DNA from 3 places in the Aeribacillus composti genome. Region 1 is predicted to be linked to each of the others. Evidence: riboswitches for the same ligand, from Rfam matches in the RefSeq annotation. Region 1 holds a riboswitch; each other region holds the start of a gene.

Region 1 (3,153 bases):
GTTCTTCAAGACTTTTCTAACTCTTCTTATGACTTGAAATTTTTAAAAGAAAAACCGGATCTTAAAGGTCTTGTAGATACAAGCTTTTTGAATTAAGTAATAAACCCCCTATACAGAAGCTTTTTGATATTATGCGGCTTCTGGATAGGGGGGTTATTTTGTTGATGTAAATTCAAGATGAAGCAGTTGTTAAAACAGGGCTTATCCCAAAAGTTGTTTATGACTATGCCTGTATATTGGGATTCTGTTGTTGTGAGAGCTTTTTATTCAAATCGCTCGAATAAGCTCCCGTTTTTTCACATTGTTTGGAGCTGTCCAGAAAGTCAAAATCCATTGAAAACGAAAGATCATAAATATTGATATATCAACGTTTCTAAAACATTAAAGGGGCTGTCTAATAAGCCGGAAAATCGACTTATTAGACAGCCCCTATATGAATTTCAATTTCTCCATTTGGGCCGTATTTTTCAAAATCATATGTGTAAGCCCGCTCTAATAAACCAGTTTCTTCTTGCTTCCAAATCTTACTCCAAGTTTTAAAAATGCCTTGTTCGTCCGTTTTATCTACTTGAAAAACTTTATTTTCATGTTCCTCGGGATTTCAATTAAAAGCTTCCCCATTATTTTCTTCAATTGCAATGCTTAATAAATAATCTCCTCTGTAGTCGCTTTCATAATCATAATAAATTCCGTACACATTGTTTTGATGATGTTCCAGTTTTTAGAAAGCGTTTTCTCACATAATTTTGATTTGCCCCATCATTTGCTCGTCATGAAAATTATTGGTTCGTATGCTGTCGATCATATACAGCATCATAAACAGTCTTTCCTTTCCATAATATTGATAAAAAAGAGAAGGCGCATCAGTAAAGAATGTTCAGCATATTTTCCAACGGCACGTTTATGTTCATCTTTTTTGCTTCCCAGCTTCACCTGCAAAACAAATATCGCATCTTCGTTTTCTGTTCAGCTGCTTTATGGAGTACGGGTTCGTTTGACAGAAGTTGGAGAAAAATTTATCAAACGATTAGTTTGCCAATTCAATTGTTTCATTCACTGTTTATTAAATACTCTTAAAATTTTCCAATTCCTCTAAAGAAGATCACCTCGTTCACAATTTTTCTCCAAATACGACAGCTTCCGAATTGGATATTTATATTTTAAAATCTATTAAAATTTGGGAAGCCTCAGGGGAAAATAAAACCACTTTCATTGAAATGATGGAGGATCAAAGGTGATCCATACAAAAAAATTTCCCTTTTGGCTTTCGCAAAAAAACATTTCAAGAATCGACGGATTATTTAAAGAATGTTCTTATTTTTCTTTAGTTTTACTGAAAATAAATCAAAGTTATCGGAATTGTTGGCAGGAAACGTCTTGAATTTTTTTTAAAACTGAGGTAAAGTTATACCTATCAAAAGTTCATATCGGAATTCTTATCGAGAGAGGCGGAGGGAACTGGCCCGAAGAAGTCTCAGCAACCGGTACAAGGACGGCGGCATGATAACCTTTGTACCAAGGTGCTAAATCCAGCAAGCATTTTGCCGTAAGATATGCTTGGAAGATAAGAAGGAGCCAAACAATAAACGCCTTCTTCTTATGAAGAGGGCGTTTTATTTTTAAAGCCTCCTCTACAGGCAATGAAAGCAGCACATTTTTACTAACTAAAAAAGGAGGAAAGTCAAAGATGAATATTGAAACAGTTTTGGCCCAATTAGGAAATCGAAGTGAAGCTCTTACAGGAACAGTAAGCGCCCCCATTTATTTGTCCACAGCCTACCGGCATAAAGGAATAGGTGAATCAACAGGCTATGATTACACTCGGACAAAAAATCCAACGAGAGAGCTTGTCGAGGACGCCATAGCCAAATTGGAGGGAGCCGATCAAGGATTTGCATTTTCTTCCGGAATGGCAGCGATTCAGACGATTATGGCTTTATTTAAAAGTGGAGATGAACTGATCGTTTCAAAAGATTTATATGGCGGGACATACCGCTTGTTTGAAGAAGAGTGGCGCAAATACGGTCTTTCCTTCCACTATGACGATTTTACGTCTCGCGAATATACGGAATCATTAATAAACGAAAATACTAAAGCGATTTTTCTAGAAACGCCCACTAATCCGCTTATGCAGGAAACATCGATTTCCTCGTTGGCGGAATTGGCCCGGAAGCACAATTTGCTGCTGATCGTTGACAATACGTTCTACACACCTGTTTTGCAGCGTCCGATTGAAGAAGGAGCGCATATCGTGATTCACAGCGCAACGAAATATTTAGGCGGTCACAACGATGTCCTTGCCGGCCTGGTCTGTGCAAAAGGGAAAGAAATTTGCGAAAAATTAGCCATGCATCAAAATGCAATTGGTGCGGTATTATCTCCTTTTGATTCGTGGCTGCTGCTTAGAGGAATGAAAACTTTATCATTGAGAATGGCCAAACATCAGGAAAATGCAAGGGAGCTGGCGGCATATTTAAAAGAGCTTCCTGAAATTGATGATGTATTATATCCTGGCAGAGGCGGAATGCTTTCCTTCCGTGTGAAAAAAGAAGAATGGGTCAACCCGTTTTTGCAGAATCTGAAATTAATCTGTTTTGCGGAAAGCCTTGGAGGGGTAGAAAGCTTTATAACGTATCCAGCTACCCAAACACATGCGGACATTCCGGAAGAAATCCGAATTCAAAACGGTGTATGTAACCGGCTTCTCCGTTTTTCTGTAGGGATTGAAAGCGTGGAGGATTTGAAGGAAGATCTCAAGCAGGCATTGCAAGCAGCTGCGAAAGGGGATTTACTAAATGCATGACCAATGGAGCTTTCAAACAAAATTGATTCATAATAAACATAAGGTTGACCCGACAACTGGTGCTGTCAGCGTGGCGATTCAGCAAGCGTCAACGTTTCATCAGCAAACATTGGATGAATCTCCTGAATTTGACTACAGCCGTTCAGGAAATCCAACACGAAAAGCGTTGGAAGAGGCGATTGCCGAACTGGAAGGCGGAGTGAGAGGCTTTGCGTTTGCTTCTGGGATGGCCGCTATATCAACAGCTTTTCTTTTACTTTCTTCCGGTGATCATGTTTTGGTCACTGAAGATGTGTACGGCGGAACATACCGGATCGTTGCCGATGTTTTATCGCGCTTTGGCATTGAAT
Region 2 (3,153 bases), 1.7 Mb from region 1:
ATTTGATGAAGGCTGCAGGCATTTATTCCATTATCAGAAAAAAGTATCGCCCCCATTCCAATAAGGGCAAGATGGAAGAGAATGGACATCGTTCCCCTCTTTTGCAGCGTCTAATACGAATATAAATTCACGTAAAAATGTCCTTGGAAGTACAGTGATTTCCTGTTCAAAGGCAACAGTAAATGATTCAACATATTGCTTAATAAATGTATCATCAATAACTGTCTCTGGTATCCATTTGTGTACCATACCGTGGATTTCCCTAACTTTATATGAAACTTCTATTAATTGTTCAGTTGAGAAACGGTTTAATTTCATCAATGGGGTTGAAAGTACACCACTAACCCTTCCATTTTTTGTGAAGATAAAGGTTTAATTCTAGAATATAAAACATCATGTTCTTTAATTGATCGATCCTCGTTTTTAATTAAATCATCCGTTCCAGTAAATAACATATAACATCCTTTCCTTACATACGATTCACTTATTCCTAGCAATTTAGCTAATTTGTAATTCGAGAAATCAGGATTCAACTCAATTGCTTGTCTAAGTTTTTCTAAGTTCTTATCCGTTTTATTGCGCTGTTCTTTTAAATACTCCTCACGGCTTTTTACGCCCATTTCCCGGCGTTTTTGTTTCCTTCTCCGCTTTTCATTCGCATCTATAATCGTGCTTAAATGGCGTTGTTCGTCCTCTGTTATATCTAACCATTCAATTAATTTTTTATTGCTGATATTATATCCAGCGCCAGGATACCCTTTTTCTCTAGCTATTCGGTTTGCTTCTTCGTTATTCCGTGCATAATAGGCCTTTTCAGCGCTTCTGGTGGATCTTCTTAAAGGCTCATTAAACTGTAAATTAAACGTTAGCGTTTGTTTTAAGGCTTCTTCTGGATCATTCAAAAAGCAACATAACCAATAACGGTACAAGAAACAAATTGTCTCACGATAACCAGTAACGTTATAATTGCGTAATTCAACCAGTTTTTCTAAGTCTAGTAATCTAGCATGATGCGATCGGAAGACGTTAATAAGATGTTGTACCTTCTTTTTTCGTCCTCTTTTTTTAGGCTTTCCTGTTTTGGCTCAACCTCAAGTTCCGGTAAATACCTCAAATTGTAAACTGCACCATTAAATAATTGTAGCATGCCATCAGAAAAATGTAAGCGAATTTGAATCGAATATGATGTAAAAAAGTGTTGACAGAGGGGAAGGATAGTGGCATAATCCAAGTAACCGAATAAGAATTATAAAGTTAATAATAAAACTCTTATCAAGAGCAGGTGGAGGGATGAGCCCAATGAAGCCCGGCAACCGACTCATATGATGAGCACGGTGCTAATTCTCCCAACAGAGATGTTGAAAGATAAGAAGTTGTTTTGACAAAAGGGGCTGTCCAAAAAGTCAGGGTAACTGACTTTTTGGAGCCCCTCATTTTTTCACTTTTTAAAAAAAATGCACAAAAAAATCGTCCTTTCTAGTAAAATGAAGTTACCACACAACATTACAGAAAGGACGATTTTTTATGAGCAATCAAATGATTACTCGTGAAAATTATAACACACAAATGACACTTCCTCTAGATGGAAAAGAAGAAAAAACTCCTGCCAAAAGAAATTTAGCCCCTACTTTCAAACCATATGACAACCGTCAAGTTCAAATGATTTATGATATTGAATCTCTTATACCCGAACATCACGTGGCACGTGTCGTGGACGAAATGGTGGAGGCGATACCAGATAAACAATTGTTTTCTCATTATAAAGGCGGCGGCAGAAGTTCCTATCATCCCAAAATGATGCTGAAAATCATTCTGTATGCTTATTCTCAAAAGGTTTATTCCTGCCGAGGAATCGAAAAACTCGTTAAAGAAAATATTCCTGCCATGTGGCTTTCAGCGATGCAACAACCAGATTTTCGCACCATTAATGAGTTCCGAGGGGAACGGATGAAAGCTTTCATGGATGAGCTCTTTGAAGTCATGATTCTCAAATTGATAAAAGAACATTACATCACGATGGAAAACTACTTTTTGGATGGCACTAAGATCGAAGCCAATGCCAATAAGTATTCTTTTGTGTGGAAAAAATCCACTTTGAAATTCGAAGAGAAATTAAAAGAAAAAATCCAAGAAACACTAAAGCACATTCATGAATTAACCCAATTAGAAGCCGGAACAGGGCAAAAGGAAAGCGATCAACATACAGAGATCACCGAACAAAACCTGGAGGAAATCGCAAAAGAAATAGAAGAAAAAGTTGAAACGCTAACGGAAGAAATCGAAAAGGAGACCGATACATCCATTCGGAAAGAGAAGCGAAAAAAACGCAGTCAATTAAAGAAATCGGTGAAACAAATTCGGGAAGATTTCCTGCCCCGAATGGCAAGATACAAGGAACAAAAGGAAATGTTCGGTGACCGTAACAGCTACTCGAAAACAGACAAAGACGCAACCTTCATGCGCATGAAAGAAGACCATATGAAAAACGGTCAGCTCAAGCCCGGATACAACGTGCAAATGGGGACAGAGAATCAGTTTATCTTGTTTTATACCATTCATCAACGACCGACCGATACACGTTGCTTTATCCCACATATGGAGAAGCTAGCCTCCACTTCATTACCGATGCCCCAAACAGTTATTGCGGATGCAGGCTATGGTAGTGAAGAAAACTATGTATATGCAGTTGGTGATGAGAAAGAGCCCCGGTTTGAGTTTCTAATTCCTTATGGGAGCTATGTAAAAGAACAAACACGTACATACAAAAAAGACATTAAAAATGCCAAAAACTGGACCTATTGTGAAGAGGATGATTGTTTTATTTGCCCGAATGGAAGGAGAGTAACGTTTAAAAAATACCAAAACAAAAAGAATCCATCTGGCTATGAACAAAGCTTCAAAATATACGAATGTGAAGATTGTACCGATTGCCCATTGAAAGCGAAATGCACAAAAGCGAAGGGAAATCGTCAAGTTCACTGGAATCCCATCTTCGAAGAAATGAAAGCAAAGGCCAAAACAGCCCTTGAATGTGAAGAGAAAGCCGCCATCTACGCTCGACGCAAAGTCGAGGCAGAAAGTGTGTTCGGTCACATCAAGGGCAATCGGTCGTTCCGCAGATTTTCTTTGCGGGGCCTCGACAAGGTACATGTT
Region 3 (3,153 bases), 170 kb from region 1:
CATTTTAAAACTTTCTCTTTCAAATGTCATTCTTTACCGGGCAGCTTCATGTATTTTTAAAATTTTGTAAAATTTTTATTAGATTTGTTGAAGTTTACATAAATATGAGAGAAAATTTTTTTAAGAATTTTTGCTTTTTGAAAAGAGGAACTTTAACATGGGCAGACTGCTGAATCAGCTTTACCAATTTGAGTGCAAGTTGTTCAAACTGATTAATTCGCATTTTGAACGAAAAGGACTGAATGTTTATTTTCGGTATATTACTCATTTAGGAGGGGCTGTTTTTTCAATTGCAACATGTTTAATGCTGATGTTATTTTTTAATGAACCTGTAAAAACTGTTGCCTTGGCAAGTTCAGCTGCACTTTTTTTCAGTCATATTCCGGTTTTCATTGTGAAAAGAATTTATCCACGCAGACGGCCTTATCTTACATTATTTGAAACAAAAGTGTTAGAAAATCCGTTAACTGACCATTCATTTCCTTCTGGACATACGACAGCTGTATTTTCAGTGGCAACACCATTTTTGCTCTTTTTTCCAGCCTTAACATGGATTTTGCTTCCTCTCGCATTCAGTGTGGCACTATCAAGAATTTTTCTTGGCCTACACTACCCTTCAGATGTGCTGGCGGGAATAGTTCTAGGAGCTTCAGCAGGCACCATCTGTTTTGTCGCATTCGGACCATAAAAGCAAAAAGGTGTCTAATGCATGCATCGCATTGGACACCTTTTTATTTTACAAATATTGATGAGCTTGTTCGCGCAAAGCTTCCGCTTTATCTGTGCGTTCCCATGGCAAATCTAGATCGTTTCGTCCGAAATGACCGTAAGCAGCTGTCTGTTTGTAAATCGGGCGGCGCAAGTCAAGCATTTTTATAATGCCAGCTGGGCGCAAATCAAAGTTATTGCGAATTAATTCAACTAAAACATCTTCACTTACTTTGCCAGTACCGAACGTATCAACAGAAATAGAGACAGGTTTCGCTACACCAATTGCATAGGCCAGCTGAACCTCACATTTGTCTGCAAGTCCGGCTGCGACAATATTTTTCGCTACATAACGAGCCGCATAAGCTGCAGATCGGTCTACCTTCGTCGGATCTTTTCCTGAGAAAGCTCCTCCGCCATGGCGCGCATAGCCTCCGTAAGTATCGACAATGATTTTTCGTCCCGTTAATCCTGCATCTCCTTGTGGTCCGCCAATAACGAAACGTCCGGTAGGGTTGATGAAATATTTTGTTTCTTCATCGATCAGTTCTTTTGGAGCAACCGGATCAATTACTTTTTCTTTAATATCCTGCTTAATTTGTTCTAAAGTTGCCTCCGGATGGTGTTGAGTCGATATGACAATTGTGTCAATTCTAACCGGCTGTTCATTTTCATCATATTCTACCGTAACTTGCGTCTTTCCGTCCGGACGCAAATAAGGAATTTCTTCGCTTTTTCTAACTTCTGTAAGCCGGCGTGAAAGCTTATGGGCAATGGAAATCGGGAGAGGCATTAATTCCTTCGTTTCATTGCATGCAAAACCGAACATTAACCCTTGATCTCCAGCGCCAATCGCTTCAATTTCTTCATCAGTCATTTGTCCTTCTCTCGCTTCTAAAGCTTTATCCACCCCTGCAGCAATATCGGGTGATTGCTCATCAATTGATGTTAAAACAGCACAAGTTTCAGCATCAAAACCGTATTTAGCTCTCGTATAGCCGATCTCTTTGACCGTTTCTCGCACAATTTTTGGTATATCCACATACGTGCTTGTCGTAATTTCTCCACTGACTAATACAAGTCCGGTGGTGACAGATGTTTCGCAAGCTACACGTGCGTTCGGATCTTTTTCTAAAATGGCATCTAAAATCGCATCTGAAATTTGGTCGCAAATTTTGTCCGGATGCCCTTCCGTTACGGATTCAGATGTAAACAGACGGCGCTTTTTTGTCATTTACTGCTTCCTCCTCAAACTTAAAATGATGTTTATGGAGTGCTACACTCCTTGTCATTGACACGGAACTCATTCCCTCACCACTATTGTAAACATATCAAAATATTTCGTACGATAAGAAAAACTTGGCTAAACGAGATTTCTCTTATACATAGAAAAAACCTTCCCTGCCAGAGGAAAGGTTGTTATAAACTTCATTGCCTTTCACTCTTATCGTTCAAGGATATAACCTTGCATCAGGTTAGCACCATTGCTCGTCTATGAATATGGAATTCTTTCGCATCATGTTGTATGTCCATAGAATACTGGGATTTTGAAAGCCATATTCTACTGTCTTCTTTCAACGAGCCGGTTGCTGGGCTTCATAGGGCCTGTCCCTCCGCCAACTCGGGATAAGAGTATCCGTTCAAATGTATATCATACAGGAGCAAAAAAGTACTTGTCAACAATAAATAAAGCTTCTCTGTAATTTTCCAAATCATCTGATATCCATTATTTCAGTATCAGCTGATCAATCATGATTCGTATGATGCCCAAAAATGAAGGCAAAATATATAGTAAAAACATTATTTTCAGAAATCGATAAATAGGATGGATTATTTTTGCGAATGTGTTATACTATTTCTATAAAACCATTTCAAATATGCAAAAAAAGGATGGTATGTATATGAATATTGTAGATGTATCAAATGAATTAGCTTCGTTGATCAGCGGACCAAATGCATATCATAATTTACCAGTCGCACGACTTGTAGAAAAAGTTTTAGCTAGGAAAGAAGGTTTTTTAACAAATACAGGTGCAGTTTCGGTTACAACAGGCAAATATACCGGCCGGTCACCAGAAGATAAATTCATCGTTGAAGAAGATTCTGTCAAGCATTTAATTGATTGGGGACCCGTCAACAAGCCAATTTCATCAGAAGTTTTTGAAAAACTGTACTTAAAAGTCATACAATATTTAAAAAATAGAGATGAAATTTATGTTTTTAACGGATTTGCCGGAGCTGACAAAAAATATCGTCTTCCAATTCAAGTGGTCAATGAATTGGCGTGGCAAAATTTATTTGCTCGCCAACTGTTTATCCGTCCGAAAAGCCAAGACGATTTAAAGGAGCATAAAAATCCGTTTACGATTGTTTCCGCTCCTTCCTTTAAAGCAGATCCAGCTGTGGATGGAACGAACTCAGAAGCATTTATCATTATTTCTTTTG

What was found. Region 1 has a riboswitch for S-adenosylmethionine ahead of RI196_RS05660 (methionine biosynthesis PLP-dependent protein). Riboswitches for the same ligand answer to the same signal wherever they lie in the genome.
Region 2: linked by a shared signal. The riboswitch ahead of RI196_RS15875 (IS1182 family transposase) and the one ahead of RI196_RS05660 (methionine biosynthesis PLP-dependent protein) in region 1 are both predicted to bind S-adenosylmethionine.
Region 3: linked by a shared signal. The riboswitch ahead of metK (methionine adenosyltransferase) and the one ahead of RI196_RS05660 (methionine biosynthesis PLP-dependent protein) in region 1 are both predicted to bind S-adenosylmethionine.

Annotation. Positions count from the first base shown of each region.
Region 1 is NZ_CP134501.1:1,118,497-1,121,649, forward strand. Features, by position in the region: gene RI196_RS05655 (aliphatic sulfonate ABC transporter substrate-binding protein) at 1-96, shown strand, start outside; SAM riboswitch class I at 1,434-1,571, shown strand; gene RI196_RS05660 (methionine biosynthesis PLP-dependent protein) at 1,688-2,803, shown strand; gene metC (cystathionine beta-lyase) at 2,796-3,153, shown strand, end outside.
Region 2 is NZ_CP134501.1:3,253,876-3,257,028, reverse strand. Features, by position in the region: gene RI196_RS18655 (IS3 family transposase) at 1-125, shown strand, start outside; gene RI196_RS15885 (BREX system ATP-binding domain-containing protein) at 34-318, opposite strand; gene RI196_RS15880 (hypothetical protein) at 318-902, opposite strand; SAM riboswitch class I at 1,267-1,372, shown strand; gene RI196_RS15875 (IS1182 family transposase) at 1,525-3,153, shown strand, end outside.
Region 3 is NZ_CP134501.1:951,282-954,434, reverse strand. Features, by position in the region: gene RI196_RS04855 (phosphatase PAP2 family protein) at 158-688, shown strand; gene metK (methionine adenosyltransferase) at 737-1,942, opposite strand; SAM riboswitch class I at 2,150-2,341, opposite strand; gene pckA (phosphoenolpyruvate carboxykinase (ATP)) at 2,610-3,153, shown strand, end outside.